Regions from separate parts of the Streptomyces sp. NPDC044106 genome, predicted to be linked through region 2. Evidence: riboswitches for the same ligand, from Rfam matches in the RefSeq annotation. Region 2 holds a riboswitch; each other region holds the start of a gene.
The links. Region 2 has a riboswitch for cobalamin ahead of AC07DI_RS20585 (prenyltransferase/squalene oxidase repeat-containing protein). Riboswitches for the same ligand answer to the same signal wherever they lie in the genome.
Positions count from the first base shown of each region.

Region 1: another riboswitch for cobalamin. It lies ahead of cobN (cobaltochelatase subunit CobN); the one in region 2 lies ahead of AC07DI_RS20585 (prenyltransferase/squalene oxidase repeat-containing protein).
Region 3: another riboswitch for cobalamin. It lies ahead of AC07DI_RS35680 (cobalamin biosynthesis protein); the one in region 2 lies ahead of AC07DI_RS20585 (prenyltransferase/squalene oxidase repeat-containing protein).
Region 4: another riboswitch for cobalamin. It lies ahead of AC07DI_RS23565 (ABC transporter substrate-binding protein); the one in region 2 lies ahead of AC07DI_RS20585 (prenyltransferase/squalene oxidase repeat-containing protein).

Region 1 is NZ_JBWKFZ010000005.1:226,469-232,024, forward strand. It holds gene cobN (cobaltochelatase subunit CobN) at 1-2,881, opposite strand, end outside; cobalamin riboswitch at 2,919-3,050, opposite strand; gene AC07DI_RS10665 (cobalamin biosynthesis protein CobG) at 3,171-4,649, shown strand; gene AC07DI_RS10670 (precorrin-8X methylmutase) at 4,646-5,287, shown strand; gene cobJ (precorrin-3B C(17)-methyltransferase) at 5,416-5,556, shown strand, end outside.
Region 2 is NZ_JBWKFZ010000010.1:333,280-338,835, reverse strand. It holds gene AC07DI_RS20595 (aldehyde dehydrogenase) at 1-288, opposite strand, end outside; gene AC07DI_RS20590 (MBL fold metallo-hydrolase) at 545-1,615, shown strand; cobalamin riboswitch at 1,638-1,767, shown strand; gene AC07DI_RS20585 (prenyltransferase/squalene oxidase repeat-containing protein) at 1,892-3,124, shown strand; gene AC07DI_RS20580 (SCO2322 family protein) at 3,121-3,777, shown strand; gene AC07DI_RS20575 (energy-coupling factor transporter transmembrane component T) at 3,802-5,097, shown strand; gene AC07DI_RS20570 (ABC transporter ATP-binding protein) at 5,094-5,556, shown strand, end outside.
Region 3 is NZ_JBWKFZ010000029.1:58,534-64,089, reverse strand. It holds gene AC07DI_RS35685 (cobyric acid synthase) at 1-577, opposite strand, end outside; gene AC07DI_RS35680 (cobalamin biosynthesis protein) at 574-1,527, opposite strand; cobalamin riboswitch at 1,638-1,777, opposite strand; gene AC07DI_RS35675 (hypothetical protein) at 1,935-2,159, opposite strand; gene AC07DI_RS35670 (inorganic phosphate transporter) at 2,172-3,467, opposite strand; gene AC07DI_RS35665 (class II aldolase/adducin family protein) at 3,864-4,586, shown strand; gene AC07DI_RS35660 (alpha/beta hydrolase family protein) at 4,669-5,556, shown strand, end outside.
Region 4 is NZ_JBWKFZ010000012.1:255,016-260,571, forward strand. It holds gene AC07DI_RS23550 (HAD family hydrolase) at 1-458, opposite strand, end outside; gene AC07DI_RS23555 (AraC family transcriptional regulator) at 692-1,573, shown strand; gene AC07DI_RS23560 (VOC family protein) at 1,570-2,088, shown strand; cobalamin riboswitch at 2,107-2,291, shown strand; gene AC07DI_RS23565 (ABC transporter substrate-binding protein) at 2,358-3,422, shown strand; gene AC07DI_RS23570 (FecCD family ABC transporter permease) at 3,500-4,603, shown strand; gene AC07DI_RS23575 (ABC transporter ATP-binding protein) at 4,600-5,433, shown strand.

The DNA of each region.
Region 1 (5,556 bases), on a different contig from region 2:
TGGCCCGGCGTTCGTCCCCGTGCTCGGCCAGGTCGGCCTGGGCGTGGGCGCGTACGTAGTTGTGCTCGGCGGGCTCGTCGAGCGAGGCGGCGAGGCGCACCGCGTCGTCGAGGAGGCCGATCGTGTGCGGGAACGCGTCGCGGAAGAAGCCCGAGATGCGCAGCGTCACGTCGATGCGCGGGCGCCCCAACTCCTCGTAGGGGATGGCCTCAAGGCCCGTCACGCGGCGCGAGGCGTCGTCCCAGACCGGGCGGACGCCGAGCAGGGCCATCGCTTCCGCGACGTCGTCGCCCGCGGTGCGCATCGCGCTGGTGCCCCAGAGGGAGAGGCCGACGGAGGTGGGGTACTCGCCGTTGTCGTTGCGGTACCGCTCGATGAGGGAGTCGGCCAGCGCCTGACCCGTCTCCCACGCGAGGCGGGAGGGGACGGCCTTCGGGTCGACCGAGTAGAAGTTGCGGCCGGTCGGCAGGACGTTGACCAGGCCGCGCAGCGGGGAGCCCGAGGGGCCCGCCGGGACGAAGCCGCCGTTCAGGGCGTGCACCGAGTGGTCGAGCTCGGCGGTGGTGGCCGCGAGGCGCGGGACCACCTCGCGGGCCGCGAACTCCAGCACGGCGGCGACCTGCTCGCCCTCGTCGCGCGGGATCGCCGCGAGTTCCCAGTCGGCGTCGTCCATCGCCTGGACCAGCGCGCGGGCCCGTTCCTCGGCCGCGTCGGCGCTCACCCGGGTCGCCGCGGACTCGTCGAGACCGAGGGCCTCGCGCAGACCGGGCAGCGCGGTCGTGCCGCCCCAGATCTGGCGGGCCCGCAGGATCGCGAGGACGAGGTTGACGCGGTCGGCGCCGGCCGGGGCGCTGCCGAGCACATGCAGACCGTCGCGGATCTGCATGTCCTTGATCTCGCAGAGCCAGCCGTCGACGTGCAGCAGGAAGTCGTCGAATCCGTCGTCGTCCGGACGGTCCTCGAGGCCCAGGTCGTGGTCGAGCTTGGCGGCCTGGATGAGCGTCCAGATCTGCGCGCGGATCGCGGGCAGCTTCGCCGGGTCCATGGAGCTGATCTGGGCGTACTCGTCGAGGAGCTGCTCCAGGCGCGCGATGTCGCCGTAGGAGTCGGCGCGCGCCATCGGCGGCACCAAGTGGTCGATGAGCGTGGCGTGCACGCGGCGCTTGGCCTGGGTGCCCTCGCCCGGGTCGTTGACCAGGAAGGGGTAGATCAGGGGCAGGTCGCCGAGCGCGGCGTCGGGGCCGCAGGCCGCGGAGAGGCCCGCGTTCTTGCCCGGCAGCCACTCCAGGTTGCCGTGCTTGCCGAGGTGGATCATCGCGTCGGCGCCGAAACCGCCGTCGGCGGCGGGCGCGGCGATCCAGCGGTAGGCCGCCAGGTAGTGGTGCGAGGGCGGCAGATCGGGGTCGTGGTAGATCGCGATCGGGTTCTCGCCGAAGCCGCGCGGCGGCTGGATGAGGATGAGGAGGTTCCCGCGGCGCAGGGCGGCGAGCACGATGTCGCCCTCCGGGTCGCCGCCGTTGCCCACGCGCGAGCGGTCGAGGAACATCTCCCCGGGCGGCGGACCCCAGTGGCCCTCGACGGACTCGCGCAGCTCGGCGGGGAGCGTCGCGTACCACCGCTTGTAGTCGGCGGCGGGGATGCGGACCGGGTTGGCGGCGAGCTGCTCCTCGGTCAGCCACTCCTGGTCGTGGCCGCCCGCGTCGATGAGCGCGCGGATCAGCTCGTCGCCGTCACCGGAGACCAGGCCGGGGATGTCGGCCTCGGGGCCGAAGTCGTACCCCTCGGCGCGCAGCCGGCGCAGGAGCGCCACGGCGGACGCGGGGGTGTCGAGGCCGACCGCGTTGCCGATGCGGGAGTGCTTGGTCGGGTACGCGGAGAGCACCAGGGCCAGGCGCTTGTCGGCGGCCGGGATGTGCTTCAGACGCGCGTGCCGTACGGCGATCCCGGCGACGCGGGCCGCGCGCTCGGCGTCCGCCACGTATGCGGGGAGCCCGTCCTCGTCGATCTCCTTGAAGGAGAAGGGCACCGTGATGAGGCGGCCGTCGAACTCCGGGACGGCGATCTGGCTCGCGGCGTCCAGCGGCGACACGCCCTCGTCGTTGTCCTGCCAGGCCGAGCGCGACCCGGTCAGGCAGAGCGCCTGGAGGATCGGCACGTCGAGGCCGGTCAGCGCGCCCGCGTCCCACGACTCGTCGTCGCCGCCCGCCGACGCCTGCGCGGGCTTGGTGCCGCCCGCCGCGAGGACCGTCGTCACGATGGCGTCGGCGGCCCGCAGCTCGTCGATCAGCTCCGGCTCGGGGGCGCGCAGCGAAGCCACGTACAGCGGCATCGGGCGGGCGCCCGCGTCCTCGATGGCGCTGCACAGGTCGTCGACGAACGCGGTGTTGCCGCTCATGTGGTGGGCGCGGTAGTAGAGCACCGCCACCGTCGGCCCCTCGACGGGGCGCGCGGTGCGCTCCAGCGGGCCCCAGGACGGCGCGGGCGCGGGCGGCTCGAAACCGTGGCCGGTGAGCAGCACGGTGTCGGAGAGGAAGCGGGCCAGCTGCTCCAGGTTGGCGGGGCCGCCGTGCGCGAGGTAGGCGTGCGCCTCGGCGGCGATGCCGATCGGCACGGTGGAGGAGGCCATCAGCTGGGCGTCGGGGGCCTGTTCACCGGTGAGCACGACGACCGGGAGGCCGGTGGCGATGAGCTGGTCCAGGCCGTCCTGCCAGGCGCGTACGCCGCCGAGGAGGCGTACGACGACGAGGTCGACGCCGTCGAGCAGGCCGGGAAGAGTGTCCAGGTCCAGGCGGGAGGGGTTGGCGAACCGGTAGTCGACCGGGCCCCCCGCCGCGCGGGCGCTGAGCAGGTCGGTGTCGGAGGTCGACAACAGCAGAAGCATGCGGGCGCAGGCCTTCCTCGGGGTGTCCGCGCCCCGGGTGGTCGTATGGACGGCAGGAGTTCCTGGCTCACCCCACGCGGGTGGGGCTCACAGTGGCGGGACCGCGCCGGATTCGCACCGGGCTTCCTCCCCAGGGTCCTGGTGGACCCACGCCGTCGCTGGCGTCGACGGACTTGGTAGCCCGCCGCCTGCATAGTAAGTCCTGCCCGCCGCGAGCGGTGCGGCCACCTGCCGGGACGGCCCGTCTCGGGAGGCGACCGGCCGGAACCGCGTGGGTATGCTCGCCGCCATGCCGCCCACCCGAGCTCCCTCCCCAGACCAGGGCGAATCCCTCATACGCGACCGGGGCGACGCCTGCCCCGGAGCCCTTCGCCTGCACCTCGCCGACGACGGCAGGCTCGCCCGACTCCGCCTGCCCGGCGGCCTTTTGACGGCCCGTCAGGCGACCGTGCTCGGAGTCGCGGCGGAGCGTCTCGCGGACGGGAACCTCAGCGTCACCTCGCGCGGCAACATCGAGCTGCGCGGCCTCGGCGAGGCGTGCGGCGGCGAACTCTCCCACCTGCTCGCGGACGCGGGCCTGCTGCCTTCCGAGCGGCACGAACGCGTGCGGAACGTGGTGGCATCGCCGCTCGCGGGAACCGACGGACTCGGCCACGCCGACGTGCAGTTGTGGGCCCGCGAGCTGGACGGACTCCTCTGCGCGGAGGAGTGGACGACGGCGCTCTCCGGCCGCTTCCTGTTCGCCCTGGACGACGGGCGCGGGGACGTGGCGGGCCTCGGCGCGGATGTGACCTTGATCGCAGAATCGGACGGGGCGGTGGGGGCGGACGGGACGGCGGGTGCGGGTCGCGCGGTGCGATCCGGTGGGGCGGTGCGCTCCGGTGGAACGGCCGTCGTACGCCTCGGGAGGCACGCCTTCCGGGTCGCAGGCGCCGACGCCCCCCGCGCCGCCCTCGCGGCGGCCCGCGCCTTCCTCGACGCCGCGCGCGAGGCGGGCAACGGGGCCTGGCGGGTACGGGAGCTTCCCGACGGGCAGCGGGTGGAGGTGGCGCGGGCGCTGACGCGGGCGGGGGTCGCGGCGGAGCCGGTCGCGGTTCCGGGGATGCCTGTCGGCGCCCCGGAGTCGCCGGGCGCCGCCCCGAAGATGCCGGTCACGGCCCCGGAGGTGCCGGTTGGTGCCCGGGAGATGCCGGTCGCTGCCCGGGGAATGCCCGTCGCCGCCCCGCCCGTCCCCGGCGTCACCGGTCACGCCGTGGTCGTCAACGCACCCCTCGGCCGTGTCACCGCGGCCCAGTGGCGGGCCCTCCTCCCGCTGCCCGCCGACGAGCTGCGCGTCACCCCGTGGCGCGGCTTCGTGCTGCCCGGCTTCGCCGACGGAGCGGCGGCCCGTGAGCGCCTCGCCGCACTGGCCGAGGCCGGTTACGTCACCGCCCCCGGCTCGCCCTGGTCCGGCGTCGGCGCCTGCACCGGCCGCCCCGGCTGCGCCAAGTCGCTCGCCGACGTCCGCGCGGACGCCGTGCCGGGCCACGGCGGACTGCCCGTCCACTGGTCCGGCTGCGAGCGGCGGTGCGGGCACCCGCACGGCGACTGGGTCGACGTCCTCGCCATCGGCGACGGCCGCTACGAGGTGACGGTGCGCACCGGCGCCTCGGCGGTGCCCGTGACGGGCGACACCCTGGCCGGGACGGTCACCGCAGCACGTACGACTTCGACAAGCACCCCTTCCGCAAACAGCCCTTCCGCAAGCACTCCAACGGCCACGAGATGAGCGAGAGCACAGTGTTCGACTACGAGAAGGACGGCGCGGCGATCTACCGCGAGTCCTTTGCCACCATCCGGGCGGAGGCCGACCTCCAGGGCCTGCCCGCCGACGTCAGCCAGGTCGCGGTCCGGATGATCCACGCCTGCGGGATGGTCGACCTCGTGAAGGATCTCGCCCACAGCCCGCGGGTGATCGCGGACGCGCGCAAGGCCCTGCGCGACGGCGCGCCGATCCTGTGCGACGCGAACATGGTCGCGAGCGGCGTCACGCGCAAGCGGCTGCCCGCCGACAACGACGTGATCTGCACCCTCGCCGACCCGTCCGTGCCGGACCTCGCGGCGCGGCTCGGTACCACCCGCAGCGCCGCCGCGCTCGAACTGTGGCGCGACCGCCTCGAAGGCTCCGTCGTCGCCATCGGCAACGCGCCCACCGCGCTCTTCCGCCTCCTGGAGATGATCGAGGAGGGCGCGCCGCGCCCGGCCGCCGTCCTCGGCATCCCGGTCGGCTTCGTCGGCGCCGCCGAGTCCAAGGACGCGCTGGCCGCCCACCACTCCGGTCTGGAGTACCTCGTCGTACGAGGGCGTCGTGGCGGCAGCGCGATGGCCGCGGCGGCGATCAACGCGATTGCGAGCGAGGCGGAGTGAACACCGAGACCGGAACCATCGAGACCGAAACCGCCGGGGCCGAAACCGCCGGGGCCGAAACCGCCGGGGCCGGAGCCACCGGGGGACAGCTGTACGGGGTCGGCCTCGGTCCCGGCGATCCCTCCCTGATGACCCTGCGCGCCGTCGAGGTGATCGCGGCGGCCGACGTCGTCGCGTACCACTCGGCCCGGCACGGCCGTTCCATCGCCCGCTCGATCGCGGCGAAGCACATCCGCGCCGACCACATCGAGGAAGCGCTGGTCTACCCC
Region 2 (5,556 bases):
CTCGGAGCTGATGACGCGGGCGATCTCCTCGTGGCGTATCGCGAAGCCGTCCTTGATCCTCGATATGACCTCGATGCGCTCGTCCGGCGTCATCCGCGGCCACGGGCCGTGCTCGAAGGCCTTGCGGGCACCGGCGACGGCGCGGTCCACGTCGGCGGGGGCCGCGTGCGGCACGCGGGCGAAGACCTCTTCGGTGTGCGGGGAGACGACGTCGATGACGCCCTTGCCGAGCGGGTCCACCAACTCCCCGCCGATGAACAGCTGTCCGTGTTCCACGAGCTCGGTCATGGCTGACTGCCTCCTGCGGGTCCCTGCGGGGCGTTTCCTGACACCGTTTCAGAACTGATGTTTCAGAACTGATACCAGTTCTAGTTGGAGGAGTCCACGTCCGAAAGCGCCAGAAGCGCCAGAAGCCCAGGAGGCTCCGGAAGACTCCGGGAGGCTCGCGGGAGCATCAACCCGGCGGCGAGGAGGTGAACTTGGGCGACTATTGGAACTAGTTCTAGTTATAGTGGCGGGCATCAGCGACAGAGACGAGGCGCCCATGACGCGGGTGAGCGGCGGCACGCGGGCGAGCGGCCCACCGGTGATCGAGCACGGCGGCGGCGTCTGGAGCATCAAGGTCCCGATCCCCGACAACCCCCTCGGCTTCACCCTCGTCCACCTCCTGGACACCGACGCGGGCCCCGTCCTCGTCGACACCGGCTGGGACGACCCGGCGTCCTGGGAGACCCTCGCCGCCGGGCTCGTCGCCTGCGGCACCGCGGTCCAGGACGTGCACGGCGTCGTCATCACCCACCACCACCCCGACCACCACGGCCTGTCCAAAGCGGTCCGCGAGGCGTCGGGCGCGTGGATCGCGATGCACGAGGCGGACGCCTCCGTGGTGCGCCGCACCCGTGCCAACCCGCCCGAGCGCTGGTACGCCTACATGGCCGCGAAGCTCACCGCCGCGGGCGCCCCGGCCGGCCACGTCGCCCCCCTGGTGCGGGCCCGCGACGAGGGCCGCCCCCGCGCACTGCCCGGCCTCGCCCCCGCCCTGCCCGACCTCGGCATCACCCCGGGCGAGCTGCTCGCCCTGCCGGGCCGCCGGGTGCGCGCGATCTGGACCCCAGGCCACACGCCGGGCCACGTCTGCCTGCACCTGGAGGAGGACCACCCGACGGGCCTGCGCGGCCACGGCCGGCTCTTCTCCGGGGACCATCTGCTGCCCGGCATCACCCCGCACATCGGCCTGTACGAGGACCCCGACGACGACACGGTGACCGACCCCCTCGGCGACTACCTCGACTCCCTGGAGCGGGTCGGCCGCCTCGCCCCCGCCGAGGTCCTCCCCGCCCACCAGCACGCCTTCACCGACGCCCCCGGCCGCGTACGCGAACTCCTCGCGCACCACGAGGAGCGCCTGACGAGCCTGCTCACCCTGCTCGCCGAGCCCCTCACCCCCTGGCAGATCGCCACCCGCATGGAGTGGAACAGGCCCTGGGCCGAGATCCCCTACGGCTCGCGCAACATCGCGGTCTCCGAAGCGGAGGCCCACGTACGCCGCCTGGTGAAGCTGGGGCGCGCGGAGGCGGTGGCAGGGAGCGATCCGCTCGCGTTCGTGGCGGTGTGACCCGAGGGGCCCGCGGACCGGCCGGTAGAGTGAGTGCGTCGTCCTCACGTCCGAGCAGGGGAAAGTCCGGTGCGAATCCGGCGCTGACCCGCAGCCGTAATCCGACCGCAGCGTCGGTGAGCCGGAATGCCCGGCGCGGAACGTGACCGGCTCGCTTCACCGGACCCTCCGGTGAGCGGCACCGTCGAGGTATACGGAGCCGGAGCCGCCGGAAGCCGTGCTGCCCGCACGGACCGTGCCGCCCCGCTCCCCGCAGGGAGAGGCATCCGCCCCATCATGAACGTTCGTCGCAGTGCGGCGGTCCTGGCCGCCGTCGCCGTGTTCGGCTCGGCCGCGGCACCGGCCGCCTTCGCGGAGAGCAGCTCCCCGTCGCCCTCGACCGCGCTCCCCTCGGGCCTCTACGGCAAGCAGGACCCCAAGTTCGACGGCGTCTTCCGCCAGTCGTACGCCCTGCTCGCCCAGCACACCCAGGACATCGAGCCGGCCGCGAAGGCCGTCGACTGGCTGACCGGGCAGCAGTGCGCGAGCGGCGGCTTCGCGGCGTACCGCGCGGACGCGAGCACGCCGTGCAACTCCAAGACCACGGTCGACAGCAACTCCACCGCCGCCGCCGTGCAGGCCCTCACCGCGCTCGGCGGCCAGGACAAGGCGGTGAAGAAGAGCGTCCAGTGGCTGAAGTCGGTGCAGAACAAGGACGGCGGCTGGGGCTACAACCCCGGCTTCCCCTCCGACGCGAACTCCACGGGGATCGTCGTCGGCGCGCTCGTCGCCGCCGGTGAGAACCCCGCGTCCGCCAAGTCCCAGGGCGGGAAGTCCCCCTACGACGCGCTGCCGAAGCTCGCCATGGACTGCGGCAAGGACGGCGGCGCCTTCGGCCTCGCCGACGCCAAGTCCGGCAAGCTCTCGCCGAACGCCGGCGCCACCGCGGCCGGTGTGCTCGGCAGCCTCGGCCGTGGCCTCGTCGTGGCGCCCGCGAAGAAGGCCGCGTCCGGTGCCCCCAAGTGCGCGAAGCCGGACACGACGGCGCAGGCCGCGAGCAACGGCACCGGCTACCTCCTCGACACCCTCGGCAAGAACGAGGACCACCTGATGTCGTCGATGCCGGGCGTCGGCGACATGCCGGACGTCGGCGGCACCGCCGACGCCGTGGTCGCCCTCGCCGCCGCCGGACAGCAGGAGCAGGCCAAGAAGTCCGCGGTGTGGCTCACGGAGAACTCCGCGAAGTGGGCGAAGCAGTCGGGCCCCGCCGCCTACGCGAAGCTGATCTTCGCCGCGAACGCCGCGGGCCTGGACCCACGCGACTTCGGCGGCGCCGACCTCGTCAAGCAGCTGAACGCCCAGGGCCCGCCCCCGCAGTCCGCCTCCGACCACGCCTCGGCGTCGGACAAGGACGAGAAGAAGGACGACGACGGCGGTGTCAGCGTCTGGTGGATCGTCGGCGTCGGCATGGTCGCCGGCATCGGCATCGGCTTCCTGTACAGCGGCAACCGCAAGAAGAAGCAGCCGTGACGGCAGGCCGTGGGCGGCTGCTGCTCGGGGTGCTCCTCGCCGCCGTCGTCGGCGTCCTCGTGGCCGCGCCCGCCCAGGCCGCCGGCTACCGCTACTGGTCGTTCTGGGAGCGGGACGGCGGGCAGTGGACGTACGCGAGCCAGGGCCCGGGCACCGCGCGCCCCGACGACGGTGACGTACAGGGCTTCCGCTTCGCGGTCTCCGAGGACTCCAAGGAAGCGGCGAAGCCGCGCGGCGCCGCGGACTTCGAGGACATCTGCGCGGACACCCCGGCCGAGGACGGGCACAAGCGGGTCGCGCTGGTCGTCGACTTCGGCACGGCGGGCGACGCGCCCGGCGGTGAGCGCCCGCCGAAGCCGCGTACCGCCTGCGCCAGCGTCGCCGACGACGCCACCAGCGCGGAGGCCCTCGCCTCGGTCGCCGAACCGCTGCGCTACGACAGCAAGGCACTGCTCTGCGCCATCGACGGCTACCCGAAGTCGGGCTGCGGCGAGCAGGTCGCCGCAGACGGCAACGACCGGCAGGAAACGACCGCGGCCCCGGGCGGGGACGGGGACGACGGCGGTCCCTCCCTCGGCCTGATCACCGGGGCCGCCGCCGTCGCGCTGCTCGGCGGTGCCGCGGTCTGGCAGGCCCGCCGCCGCCGCGGCTGACGCGGCCGGACGACGGACAGCACGATGACGGACCACGGCAGCGGCGCGCCCGGCCCCCTGCGGCGCCGCCTCGCCCCCGAGGCGCACCGGAGCAACGCCCTGCACCCGGGCGCCTGGTGGGTGTGGGCCATCGGCCTCGGCACCGCCGCGTCCCGCACCACCAATCCGCTCCTGATCGGGCTGCTGATCGGCGTCGCGGGCTATGTGGTGGCGGCGCGCCGGACGTCGGCGCCGTGGGCGAAGTCGTACGGCGCGTTCGTGAAGCTGGGGCTCGTCGTCATCGCGATCCGGCTGCTCTTCGCGGTCGTGCTCGGCTCGCCGATCCCCGGCACGCACACCGTCGTCACGCTGCCGGAGGTGCCGCTGCCCGACTGGGCCAAGGGCGTGCGCGTCGGCGGCCGGGTCACGGCCGAGGGCCTGGCCTTCGCGCTCTACGACGGCATCCGCCTGGCCGGTCTGCTGATCTGTGTCGGCGCCGCCAACGCGCTGGCCAGCCCCGCGCGGCTGCTCAAGTCACTGCCGGGCGCGCTGTACGAGGTGGGGGTCGCCGTCGTCGTGGCGATGACCTTCGCGCCGAACCTCGTCACCGACGTGCAGCGGCTCCGGGCCGCCCGACGGCTCCGCGGGCGCCCCGACCGCGGAATGCGCGGGCTGCTCCAGGTCGGGCTTCCGGTCCTGGAGGGCGCCCTCGAACGGTCGGTCGCGCTGGCCGCGGCGATGGACGCGCGGGGCTTCGGGCGCACGGTCCCGGTCCCCGCCGGGGTGCGCAGGGTCACGGCCGCGCTGACGCTCGGCGGCCTGATGGGCGTCTGCGTGGGAACGTACGGACTGCTCACCGCGGAGGGCACCGCCTACGGCCTGACCGTCCTGTTTGCCGGACTGCTCGCCGCGCTCGCGGGCCTGCGCCTCGGTGGCCGCCGCTCGGTGCGCACCCGCTACCGCCCCGATCCGTGGGGCGCGCGCGCCTGGCTGGTCGCCGGGTCCGGGGTGGCGGTCGCGGCCGTGATGCTCTGGGCCACGTCGCACGACCCGGCGGCCCTGCACCCCGGAGTCGTCCCGCTCGTCGCACCGACCCTGCCGCTGTGGCCCGCGGCGGCGGTACTGGTCGGACTGGTGCCGGCGGTGGTGGCGCCGGTGCCGGTGTCGATGTCGGCGCCGACCGGGACGGAGGCCGGGGCGGCGAGAGCGGGCCCCGTCGGCCCGCGGGAGCACGCCCCGCCGGAGCACGCGCCGACCGCGAACCCCTCGCCCGCGGCCTGGCGAACACCGCCCGCCCTCCACACCGACGCCCGACCCCCCACCCCCGAGGAGCCCTCATGATCCGCTTCGAGGACGTCTCGGTGACCTACGACGGGGCGAGCGCGCCCACCGTCCGCGGGGTCGACCTCACCGTGCCCGAGGGCGAGCTCGTGCTGCTCGTCGGGCCGAGCGGAGTCGGCAAGTCGACACTGCTCGGCACGGTGAGCGGGCTCGTGCCGCACTTCACCGGCGGCACCCTGCGCGGCCGGGTGAGCGTGGCGGGCCGCGACACCCGCACGCACAAGCCGCGCGAACTCGCCGACGTCGTCGGCACGGTCGGCCAGGACCCCCTCTCGCACTTCGTGACGGACACGGTCGAGGACGAACTGGCGTACGGCATGGAGTCCCTCGGGCTCGCCCCCGACGTGATGCGCAGGCGGGTCGAGGAGACCCTTGACCTCCTCGGCCTCGCCGACCTGCGCGACCGTCCCATCGCCACCCTCTCCGGCGGCCAGCAGCAGCGCGTCGCCATCGGCTCCG
Region 3 (5,556 bases), on a different contig from region 2:
CCGCGACGAGCTCCTGGTCGGCCGCGCTCAGCAGCGCCGTCGTCCCGAAGAACGACGCGAACACCCCGCCCCTGTCGATGTCCCCGACCACCAGGACGGGGAAGCGGGCGGCGCGCGCGATGCCCATGTTGACGATGTCGGTGCGCCGCAGATTGATCTCGGCGGGACTGCCCGCGCCTTCGCAGATCACGGCGTCATACGTGCCCCGGAGTTCCGCCAGGCATCCCAGGACGGTGTCGAGCAACTGCGCCTGCCGCCCTCCGTGGTAGCCACGCGCACTCATCTCGCCGACCGGCTTGCCCATCAGCACGACCTGGCTGGAGCGGTCGCCGCCGGGCTTGAGCAGAACGGGGTTCATCAGCGCGCTGGGCTCGACGCGGGCGGCCTGCGCCTGCATGGCCTGGGCCCGCCCGATCTCGGCGCCCTCGCGGGTGACGAAGGAGTTGAGGGACATGTTCTGCGCCTTGAACGGCGCGACGGACACGCCCTTGCGGGTCAGCCACCGGCAGATGCCGGCGGTGACGACGCTCTTGCCCGCGTCCGAGGTGGTCCCTGCGACGAGCAGTCCACCGCTCATGACGTTCTCCCTGACGTTGCCGACCGAAGTGCCCAGCGGGCGGTGACCACGGCGCCGAGGGCGAGCAGGCCGACGCGGCGGGACAGCTTCGCCGCCCGTTCGATGTCCCCCGCGCGCACGTCGCGCCCCTCCGCGTTCAGAACGGGCCGGTGCTCGACCCGCCCCCCGTACGACAGCGTCCCCCCGAGCCGTACGCCAAGCGCGCCGGCGAAGGCCGCCTCGACGGGTCCGGCGTTCGGGCTCGGATGCTTCGCCGCGTCCGCGCGCCAGGCCCGTACCGCTCCGGCGGGCGATCCCCCGGCCAGCGCCGCGAGGCCCGCGGTGAGCCGCGCCCCCGGCCATCCGACGACGTCGTCGAGGCGGGCGGAGGCCCAGCCGTACCGGCGGTAGCGGGCCGACTTGTGGCCCACCATCGCGTCCAGTGTGTTGACGGCCCGGAAGCCGACGAGTCCGGGCACCCCGCCCAGCGCGCCCCACACGAGCGCCCCGACCACCGCGTCGGAGGTGTTCTCGGCGACGGACTCCACGACGGCCCGCGCGATGCCGTCGGCGTCCAGCGCCTGCGGATCGCGCCCGCACAGATGCGGCAGCCGCTCCCGCGCGACCTCGATGTCCCCGGCCTCCAGCGCGCCGCCGATGGCCCGCGCCTCCCGGCCGAGCGAGGTGCCGCCGACGACGGCCCAGGTCGCGGCGGCGGTCAGCGCGACGGTTCCGGCCCGGGAGCGGCGTACGAGGGTGGTGGCGAGGGCGGCGGCGCCCGCCGCGCCTCCCGCGCAGACCACGGTGTGCAGCGCGCCCCAGCCGCGGTGGTCGCGCCAGAGCAGCCGCTCGACGGCGCCCGCGGCACGGCCGAACGCGGCGACCGGATGGCCCCGGCGGGGATCGCCGAGCAGCAGGTCACCGAGGAGGCCGGCGGCGGCGCCGTACGCGAAGTCGCGATCGGCACTCATGCGCTCAGCCCGTCGCCGTGCTGCGGAGAGGCTTCGACGAGCGGGGAAGGGGCGGCACCGGGCGGCCGGGCATGGCGATATGTCCTCACTCAGGGTGTCCGCGCCCTGGTTCGACGTGATCGGCGGCGAGAGTTCCTGGCTCGCGGGGAGTGGCTCCCCGGTGACAGTGGCGGGACCGCGCCGGATTCGCACCGGCTTCCTCTTCTGCCGCCGTAGTTGGCCCGGGCAGTCCACCACGGTCCGCGAAGGCCCGTCAACTCGCCGTTGACCTGCGGCGGGAGAGTGTGTTGGGGCCCACATGCGGGGTTGCGCGCACGCCCGGCGCGCGGGATCCGGATATACGGGTGGGGCGCGGAGCTCCGTACGCTCCGCGCCCCACCCGGGAAGACCGGCCGACGGCCCTGCCGTCAGGCGACGATCAGGAAGATGCCGTACGCCACCGCCGCCGCGCACAGGGCGAAGCAGGCATACGCGCCGGTGCGCGCCAGGGCCGCGGTGCCGCCCGTGGCGGCGGCCGCCGTCTCCTGCCGGGAGAGGCCGACGACGCCGAGGGTGAACAGGCCCACCAGGGCCACCGTCACCGCGAGACTGACTCCGAAGACGGAGCCGAGAGCTGCCCAGTCGATGCTCATGCTGGTCTGTCCTTACACGGTCGCGGGCCGGGCGGGGTCCGCCATGGCGCCGGTCGTGGTGGTGGTCGGGGCCGAGACCGTGACCCTGACGGGCTGGTCCACGGGGACGGCGGCGGCAGGCACGCCCGCCGGGGGAGGGGAGACGGCGGCGATCGCGGTGGTGACCACGCCCGCGGGCTCGGCGACCGCGGTGTCGTCGTGGCCGATCTCGTCGTCCGTGACGTTGGTGTGGTCGACGGCGTTGCGCCGCGAGAGCACCCAGATCACGCCCGAGCCCGCGATCAGGAGCGTCGCGGTGGCCGCGATGCCCCAGGGGCCCTGCTTGGTGAGGAACTCGGCGCCCGCGCCGACCAGGCCCGCCGCCGGCAGGGTCAGGCCCCACGCGACGAACATCCGGGTCGCGGTCGACCAGCGGACCACGCCGCCCTTGCGGCCGAGGCCCGCGCCCATCACGGCGCCCGAGCAGACCTGAGTGGTGGAGAGGGAGAAGCCGATGTGCGAGGAGGCGAGGATCGCCGTCGCGGCGCTGGTCTGGGCGGCGAAGCCCTGCTGCGGCGCGAGGTCGGTCAGGCCCTTGCCCATGGTGCGGATGATGCGCCAGCCGCCGAGGTAGGTGCCGAGCGCGATGGCCATGCCGGCCGAGACGATGACCCACATCGGGGGGTTGGCGCCGGGGTTCAGGACGCCGCCGGTGATCAGGGCGAGCGTGATGATGCCCATGGTCTTCTGCGCGTCGTTCGTGCCGTGGGCCAGCGAGACGAGGCCGGCGGAGGCGATCTGGCCCGCGCGGTACCCCTTGGCGGTGGCCTTCTGGTCGGTGCCGCGGCCGATCCGGTACGTCAGGCGGGTGGCCAGCGTCGCGGCGATGCCCGCCACGAGCGGGGCCGCGACGGCCGGGATCAGGATCTTGGTGACGACGGTGCCGCCGTTGATCGACGACCAGCCCATCGACATGACGGCGGCGCCGATGAGGCCGCCGAAGAGTGCGTGGGAGGAGCTGGAGGGCAGGCCCACCAGCCAGGTGACGAGGTTCCAGAGAATCGCGCCGACGAGCGCGGCGAAGATGACCTCTGTCTTCAGTCCGTCCTCGTTGACGATGCCGCCGGAGATCGTCTTGGCGACTTCGACGGAGAGGAAGGCTCCGACGAGGTTGAGCACGGCGGACATGGCCACCGCCGTCTTGGGCTTGAGAGCGCCGGTCGAGATGGTCGTCGCCATCGCGTTGGCAGTGTCGTGGAAACCGTTCGTGAAATCGAACACGAGAGCGGTGACGATCACGATCCCGAGGAGAAGCGTGATGTGTTCCATTTACCCAGGCTTCTGTTGGACGTCAGTGGCATGTGGAACGTAGGCAATCCGGGTGAACGGAAAGTGAACTGGGCCGGGCGGTGCGGTGACCCGAAGCGGAGTGCCCCTGCTCCGTATTCAGCAGGTGTCTGAAGATGATCGTAAGGAGCGGCCATGGGAGGCCCGCAAACGGGGCGGAGTGTCGGGTTCCGCCATCCGGCGGCCGTCTCCGGCGCACACCGCTTCGCCCGGCCCCCGAACCGGCCAGGAGACGCGGATCACCCCCACCGGCTGCCGCGTCCGCCGCGCCCGCCGACGCCGGGGGACCGTAAGCGGAATCCCGCCAGGGCCGGTTCCGCACCGCCCCTTCCGCGCTCCGCTCCGCGGCGCCCGGGGCCGGGCTGGCAGGATCGCCGCATGACTGAGCAGGGACAGGCGCAGGAGCGGCGGCAGGAACAGGTGACGCGGCGGCAGGCGGACCCGGGCGCGGCGCGCGACGCGATCGGGCGGGCCTGGGACGAGCTGGTCGAAACGGCCCGCAGGACCGTGGCGGACGGCCTGGTCGTCGGCACCTCGGGCAACGTCTCGGTCCGGGTCGGCGACACCGTCCTCGTCACCCCGAGCGGCGTCCCCTACGACCGGCTGCGGCCCGCGGACGCGGTCGGCGTCGACCTCGAAGGACGGCAGGTCATCGGCGACCTCACGCCCACCAGCGAACTCCCGATGCACCTCGCGGTCTACCGGACCACCGACGCCAAAGCGGTGGTCCACACCCACGCCGTGCACGCCACGGCCGCCTCGATGCTGGTCACCGAGCTCCCCGCGGTCCACTACATGACCGGCGCCCTCGGCGGCCCGGTCCGCGTCGCGCCGTACGCGCTGTACGGCACCGAGGAGCTGGCCCAGCACATGCTCCACGCCCTGCGTGCCCGCACCGGCTGCCTCCTCCAGAACCACGGAACGGTCACCTACGGGGACACCCTCGCCCAGGCCTACGACCGCACGGCCCAACTGGAGTGGATGTCCCGCCTCTGGCTGACGGCCGCCGCGGTCCCCGGCCGCGCCCCGACCCTGCTGTCCCTCGCGCAGCTGCGCGAGGCGCAGGACAAACTAGGGGGGTACGGCCAGCCGTCCCGCTGAGCGGCGCACTTCCGTCCGTTTCCGCTCACTCCGCGGGCATCGCCCACTGGCCTCGGGCGCCTCGCCCCCGGACACTGGGACGGTGCGCCCAGCCAAAGCGACGGCAGCGGCCGTCACCGCAGTCACAGCAGCCGCCCTAGGGACCGCCGCTGCCGCCATCGCGGCGGGCCGGTTCGCCAGCGACGCCGCCCTCAAGGCACCGGTGGGCCGTCCGCTGCCGACCGAGCCACGCCTGACCGTGCACGCCACGGCCGCGGGCCGGATCAGCCTGACCCGCGCCCTCGCGAGCCGCCGCCCCGGCACGTACGGCCTGAGCGGCAACGGCAGCCACGCGATCGTCGGCCCCGTCCTGGAGTCCGCCCCGCACGAGGCCGACACGGTCGTACGCCGCCTCGAAGCCGTCACCCACGGCTCCCTGGACCCCGGCGCCCGCGTCTGGCTCACCCCGCAGGTCCACGTCGGCGACCCGCTGACCGCACTCGGCATCGAGTACGCGGACGTCGACATCCCCGGCGAGCTCGGCTCCCTGCCCGCCTGGTCCGTGTCCGGCGCCCGCGACACGCACGTCATCACCGTGCACGGCCTGGGCACGACCCGCGAGCACCCCATGGTGGTCATGGACTTCCTGCGCCGCCTGCGGGTCCCCGTCCTCGACATCGCCTACCGCGGCGACCCCGGCGCCCCCCGCTCCCCGGACGGCCTCGGCCACCTCGGCGAGACGGAGTGGCGCGACCTGGACGCCGCCATGCGGTACGCCGTACGCCACGGCGCCGAGCGCATCGTCCTGTACGGCTGGTCCACCGGCGCCGCCATGTGTCTGCACGCCGCCGCGCACTCGGCCCTGCGCGACCGCGTCAGCGGCCTCGTCCTCGACTCGCCGGTACTCAACTGGGAGACCACCCTGCGCGCCCTCGCCGGCGCCCGGCGCACCCCCGGACCGCTCCTTCCGCTTGCGGTCCGTGCGGCACAG
Region 4 (5,556 bases), on a different contig from region 2:
TCCTTCAGCGTGAAGCCGGAGAAGATCTGCGCGGCCCACGGGTAGCAGACCTGGTCGTCCACCTCGCACAGCCGGTTGTAGTAGCTGTAGAGGCTCTCCTTGTGCGTGGCCGTGTCCTTGAAGGGGATGGTCTTCAGGGACGGGTCCATGGTCTCGCGAGTCAGGACGCCCTTCATCTCCAGGAAGGGGAGGAGGGACTCCTCCAGGTCGTTGCGGTACGTGGTGTTGTCCGCGTCGAAGACCGCGTACGCGCCCTTGTGGCCGTTCTCCGCGATGACCTCGCCGAGCTGCTTCGCGACGGGCTTCGGCCAGTGCGACAGCTCACGGGCGGTGGCCGCGGAGGTGCCGGCGGCGCTCGCCTCGTCCGTCGGCCACAGCGCGCCGCCCGCGAGGACGGCGGCGGCCAGCGCGCCCGTGGTGCCGATGAGGGCCAGCTTGCTCTTTGCCCGTACTGCCATGGTGTGACGTCCCTGCCGTTCCTGGAAGCGATGCGCGGCCCCGTCCGGAGCGGCGCGCAATGCTATGGGGCACGGCGGTCATTGCCCATGATCGAAGTCACCGTGAAGCGGGGGCATGGGGAAGGTGAACGGGGGGTAGTGGGAGGGGGCGCCGTGACCGCACGGCGCCCGGAGCTGCCGGAACCTTCAGGAGCTGCCGCGACCCGCCCGGTCCACCGCGCATACTGGTTCCCATGGGCTCCCGTGAGTTCGTCCGGGCCGTGCCGAGGCTCGACGGCCCGCTCGACGGCATGGTCGTCTCCGCGGTCGGCTACCGCACCGCGGGACAGCGCCCCGCCCTGCACCGCGGCCTGCCCTCGCCGTATCTGACGGTGATCTTCTCCCTCGACGGGCCCATCACCACCGGCGACTCCCCAGGCCGGGCGACGGGACCGGACGCGGCGCGCACCGACATCGTGGTGGGCGGCCTGCACCAGAGCCCCGCGTACGTCGTCCAGCCCGAGCACGAGGCGGGCATCCAGCTCGCCGTGCATCCCCTCGCGGCCCGCGCGCTCCTCGGCCTGCCCGCCGCCGAACTCACCGGTCAGCTGGTCATCGGCGGCACCGACGTGCTCGGCGACCACGCGGCCGACGTCCGCGAGCGGCTGTGCGAGCTGGACGACTGGACGGACCGTTTCGCCCACCTCTCCGCGTACCTGCGGCGACTCGCCTGCGTCGACCGCCCCATGGGAGCCGTACGCCCGGAGGTCGCCGAGGCCTGGGCGTGGCTGGCCCGGCACCGCGGCGCGGGCACCCTGGGCGGCCTGTCCCGGCACGTCGCGCTGAGCGAACGCAGGCTGACCGCGCTGTTCCGCGCCGAGACGGGCCTGAGCCCGAAGCAGGCCGCACGCCTGATGCGCTTCCAGCACGCCAAGGCCGTCGTGACCCGCGCCGTCGCGGCGGGCGGACCCCCGGACCTCGCCCGGGTCGCGGCCGGCACCGGCTACTACGACCACTCCCACCTCGTCCGTGACTTCCGGCAGTACACCGGAGTGAGTCCCACCCGCTGGCTGGCCGAAGAGTGCCGGAATATCCAAGCCGGGGCGCACGGTACGGGCGAAGACTCGAAGCCATGAACACCACACCGAACCCGAGCTCGAACCCGAACGTCACGTCGGCCCCGAAGCCGGACCTCACACCGGCCCCGAACCCCGCGCCGGGTGCCGCCGAGGGTGACCGCCTCACCACACCCCCTCCCGCCGTCTGGCCGGGCGTGCAGGCCCAGGACGCCCCTGCGCTGATCGACTTCCTCGTCGACACCGTCGGCTTCCTGCGCACCGCCGTGTACGAGGACGGGGGCCGCGTCGCCCACGCCCAGCTCGACTGGCCCGAGGGCGGCGGCATCATGCTCGGCTCGTACGACCCGGAGGCCGCGGCCACCTGCGGCAAACCCGGCACCGGGGGCGCCTACGTCGTCACGGCCCGGGTGGACGACCTGTACCGGCGCCTCACCGGGGCGGGCGTGAAGATCACCGCCGAGATCGAGGACAAGCCCTACGGCAGCCGCGAGTTCGGCATCGAGGACCCGGAGGGAAACCGCTGGTCGTTCGGCACCTACCGAGGCGAGCCGAGGCCCGCACCGACCACGTGAGGGCGGGTGACAGGTGCGTGATAACTTGCGCAAGCCAGTCAAACCCACACCTGGGCCAGGGAATCCGGTGCGAATCCGGAACTGACGCGCAGCGGTGAGGGGGACGGGCGGGGCCACGGCCACTGGGTGTCTCCGGACGCCCGGGAAGGCGCCCCGCCCGGTCGATCCCGAGTCCGAAGACCTGCTGGCGCCTCCGCTCGCACACCGGGCGACGGAGGTCGTGACGCAGGCCAGGCTCCGCGTATGAGCCGCGAGACCCAAGGGATCACGTGTCCTCGACAGCCCGTACCGCCGCTCTCCGTACAGCCGCCCTCCTCTGTGCCGGTCTGCTCACGCTCACCGCGTGCGGCGACGGCTCCGCACGCGACGCCGCGCACTCCGGGGGCGGGAGCGCCGACGGCTATCCGGTCACGGTCACCTCCTGCGGCAAGGAGGCGAAGGTCGAGGCGCCGCCCCGGCGGGCCGTCTCCCTCGACCAGGGGTCCACGGAGATCCTGCTCTCCCTCGGCCTCGCCGACCGGATGGCCGGCACCGGCACCTGGACCGACCCGGTCCTGAAGAACCTGGCGAAGGACAACGCGAAGGTGGAGCGGCTCGCCGACCGCTACCCGTCGCTGGAGAAGGTCCTCGCCAAGGAGCCGGACTTCGTCAGCGCCTCCTTCCTCTACACGGTCGGCAAGGGCGGCGTCGCCGACCGTACGAAGTTCACCGAGCTAGGCGTGCCCGTCTACGTCTCGCCCACCGACTGCGCGGGCAAGGACAACGACGACGGCGACGGTGACGGCAAGCGCGTCAAGACCCTCACCATGGACAGCGTCTACGCCGAGATCCGCGACCTCGCGAAGGTCTTCGACGTCGAGAAGCGCGGCGAGAAGCTGATCGCCGGACTGAAGCGGCGGGTCGCGAAGGCCACCGTGCACATCGACAAGGCCGCCGCCTCGGACACCCGCCTCATGTACTGGTTCGCCAACTCCGACGCGCCGTACATGGCGGGCTGCTGCGGCGCCCCCGGCATCATCACCCGCGAACTCGGCGCCAAGAACGTCTTCGACGACACCCGTGAGGAGTGGCCCCAGATCAACTGGGAGACCGTCGCCGACCGGGACCCCGACGCCATCGTCCTCGGCGACCTCACGCGCAAGTCCCAGTCCGCGGAGAGCGCCGCGGCGAAGATCAGGTTCCTGGAGACGAACCCGGCGACGAAGAACCTGACCGCCGTGAAGAAGAAGCGGTACGTGCTGCTCAGCGGCCAGGCCATGAACCCCACGATCCGCACGGTCGACGGCATCGAACAGGTCGCGGCCGCGCTGCGGAAGTTCGGACTCCGCAAGTGACGCAGGCGGCGGAGGGCGGGGGCGGGAGTACGGCCGCGGGAAGGGGGATCGGTACCGGCGCGGGCACGGACGCGGGCATCAGTACGGACACGGGTACCGGCACGGAGGGGCCCGCACCCGGCGCCGTACACCCGGAACCCCTGCACGGCCCGCGCCCGGGCCTGCGCGGGGGCCTGCGCCTGGCCCTGCTCTGCCTGGCCGGTCTCGCCGCGCTCGTCCTCTCCGTGTCCGTGGCCGTCACCATCGGCCCCGCCGACATCTCCGTGCCCGACGTATGGTCGACCGTCGCCGCCCACCTCGGCTGGGGCGAGACCCCGCTCACCCCGATCAGGGACGGCATCGTCTGGAACCTGCGGATGCCGCGCACGCTGCTCGCCGCGGTCTGCGGCGCGGGCCTCGCGGTCTGCGGCGCCGTGATGCAGTCGCTGCTCCGCAACCCTCTCGCCGACCCCTTCGTGCTCGGGGTGTCCTCCGGCGCGTCCACCGGAGCGGTCGCGGTCGTCGTGCTCGGCGTCGGCGGGGGAGCGGTGTCGGTGTCGGCGGGCGCGTTCGCCGGGGCGCTCTGCTCGTTCGCGCTGGTGCTGCTCCTGAGTCACACCCTGGGCGACACCACGGACCGGGTCGTGCTGTCCGGCGTCGCTGCCATGCAGCTCTTCTCCGCGCTGACCTCGTTCGTCGTCCTCACGGCGGGCGACGCCGAGACCACCCGCGGCGTGCTGTTCTGGCTCCTCGGCTCGCTCAGCGGAATCGGCTGGACGGACGTGTGGCTGTGCGCCGGGGTGCTCGCGGTGGCGCTGCTCGTCTGCCTCGGCCACGCCCGCACGCTCGACGCGTTCGCGTTCGGCCAGGAGGCAGCGGCGGCGCTGGGCGTCCGGGTGGCCCGCACCCGGCTCGTCCTGCTCTGCACGACGGCGCTCCTGACCGCGGCCCTGGTCAGCTCGGCGGGCGCCATCGGCTTCGTCGGGCTGGTCCTGCCGCACGCGGCCCGCGCCTTCGTCGGCTCGGGCCACGCCCGGCTGCTGCCCGTCACCGCGCTCGCCGGCGCGGTCTTCCTGGTCTGGGTGGACACCCTCGCCCGCACGGCCCTGGACCCGCAGGAGGTCCCGGTCGGCGTGGTGACCTCGCTCATCGGCGTACCGGCGTTCGTGGCGGTGCTGTACCGGACGCGGCGGGTGACATGACGTACGGCCTGATCCCACCGGACGCCCCGGGGCTGCGCGCGGACCACGCCGCGCCGGGACTGCGCGCGGACCGGGTGAGCCGGGAGGCGGGGGGCCGCCTCGTCGTCGACGGCGTCAGCCTCGCCCCGCCCACCGGCGCCACCGTCGGCCTCCTCGGCCCCAACGGCTCCGGCAAGTCCACGCTCCTGCGCATCCTCGCGGGCGTCCTCGCCCCGGCCTCCGGCGTCGTCACCCTGGACGGCCGCACGCTGGCCGACACGGGCCGCAGGGAGGTGGCGCGCCGGGTCGCCGTGGTCCAGCAACACGCCTCGACGCAGGTCGAGTTGACCGTACGCGATGTCGTACGCCTCGGCCGCATCCCGCACCGCCGCGCATGGTCGGCGCCCACGCCGCACGACGAGCGGGCCGTGCGCGACGCACTGGCGCGCACCGGACTCACCGAACGCGCCGCCCAGGCCTGGCACACCCTCTCCGGCGGCGAGCGCCAGCGCGTCCAGATCGCCCGCGCCCTCGCCCAGGAGCCCCGCGAACTCCTCCTCGACGAGCCCACCAACCACCTCGACATCCAGCACCAGCTCGACCTGCTCGCCCTGGTGGCGGAGCTCCCGGTCACCAGCGTGATCGCGCTGCACGACCTCAACCTGGCGGCGATGTTCTGCGACCACCTGCTCGTCCTGCGGGAGGGCACGGCGTACGCGGCCGGGCCGCCGGCCGAGGTGATCACCGAGGAGCTGATCGCCGAGGTGTACGGGGTGCGGGCGGTGGTGACGCCGGGGGAGCCGGACGGCGGCGCGGAAGGGCGGCCTTCGGTGCGCTTCCTTCGCAGGTGAGGCGGGGCACGCCCGGGGGTGGGGCGGGGGGCGGGCCTCGCCAGGACGTTCCGGGCATAAGGGGTGAGAATAACCAAACGGACAGGGGGTACCGCAGGGAGCGACGAACCACCCGACCTGTCC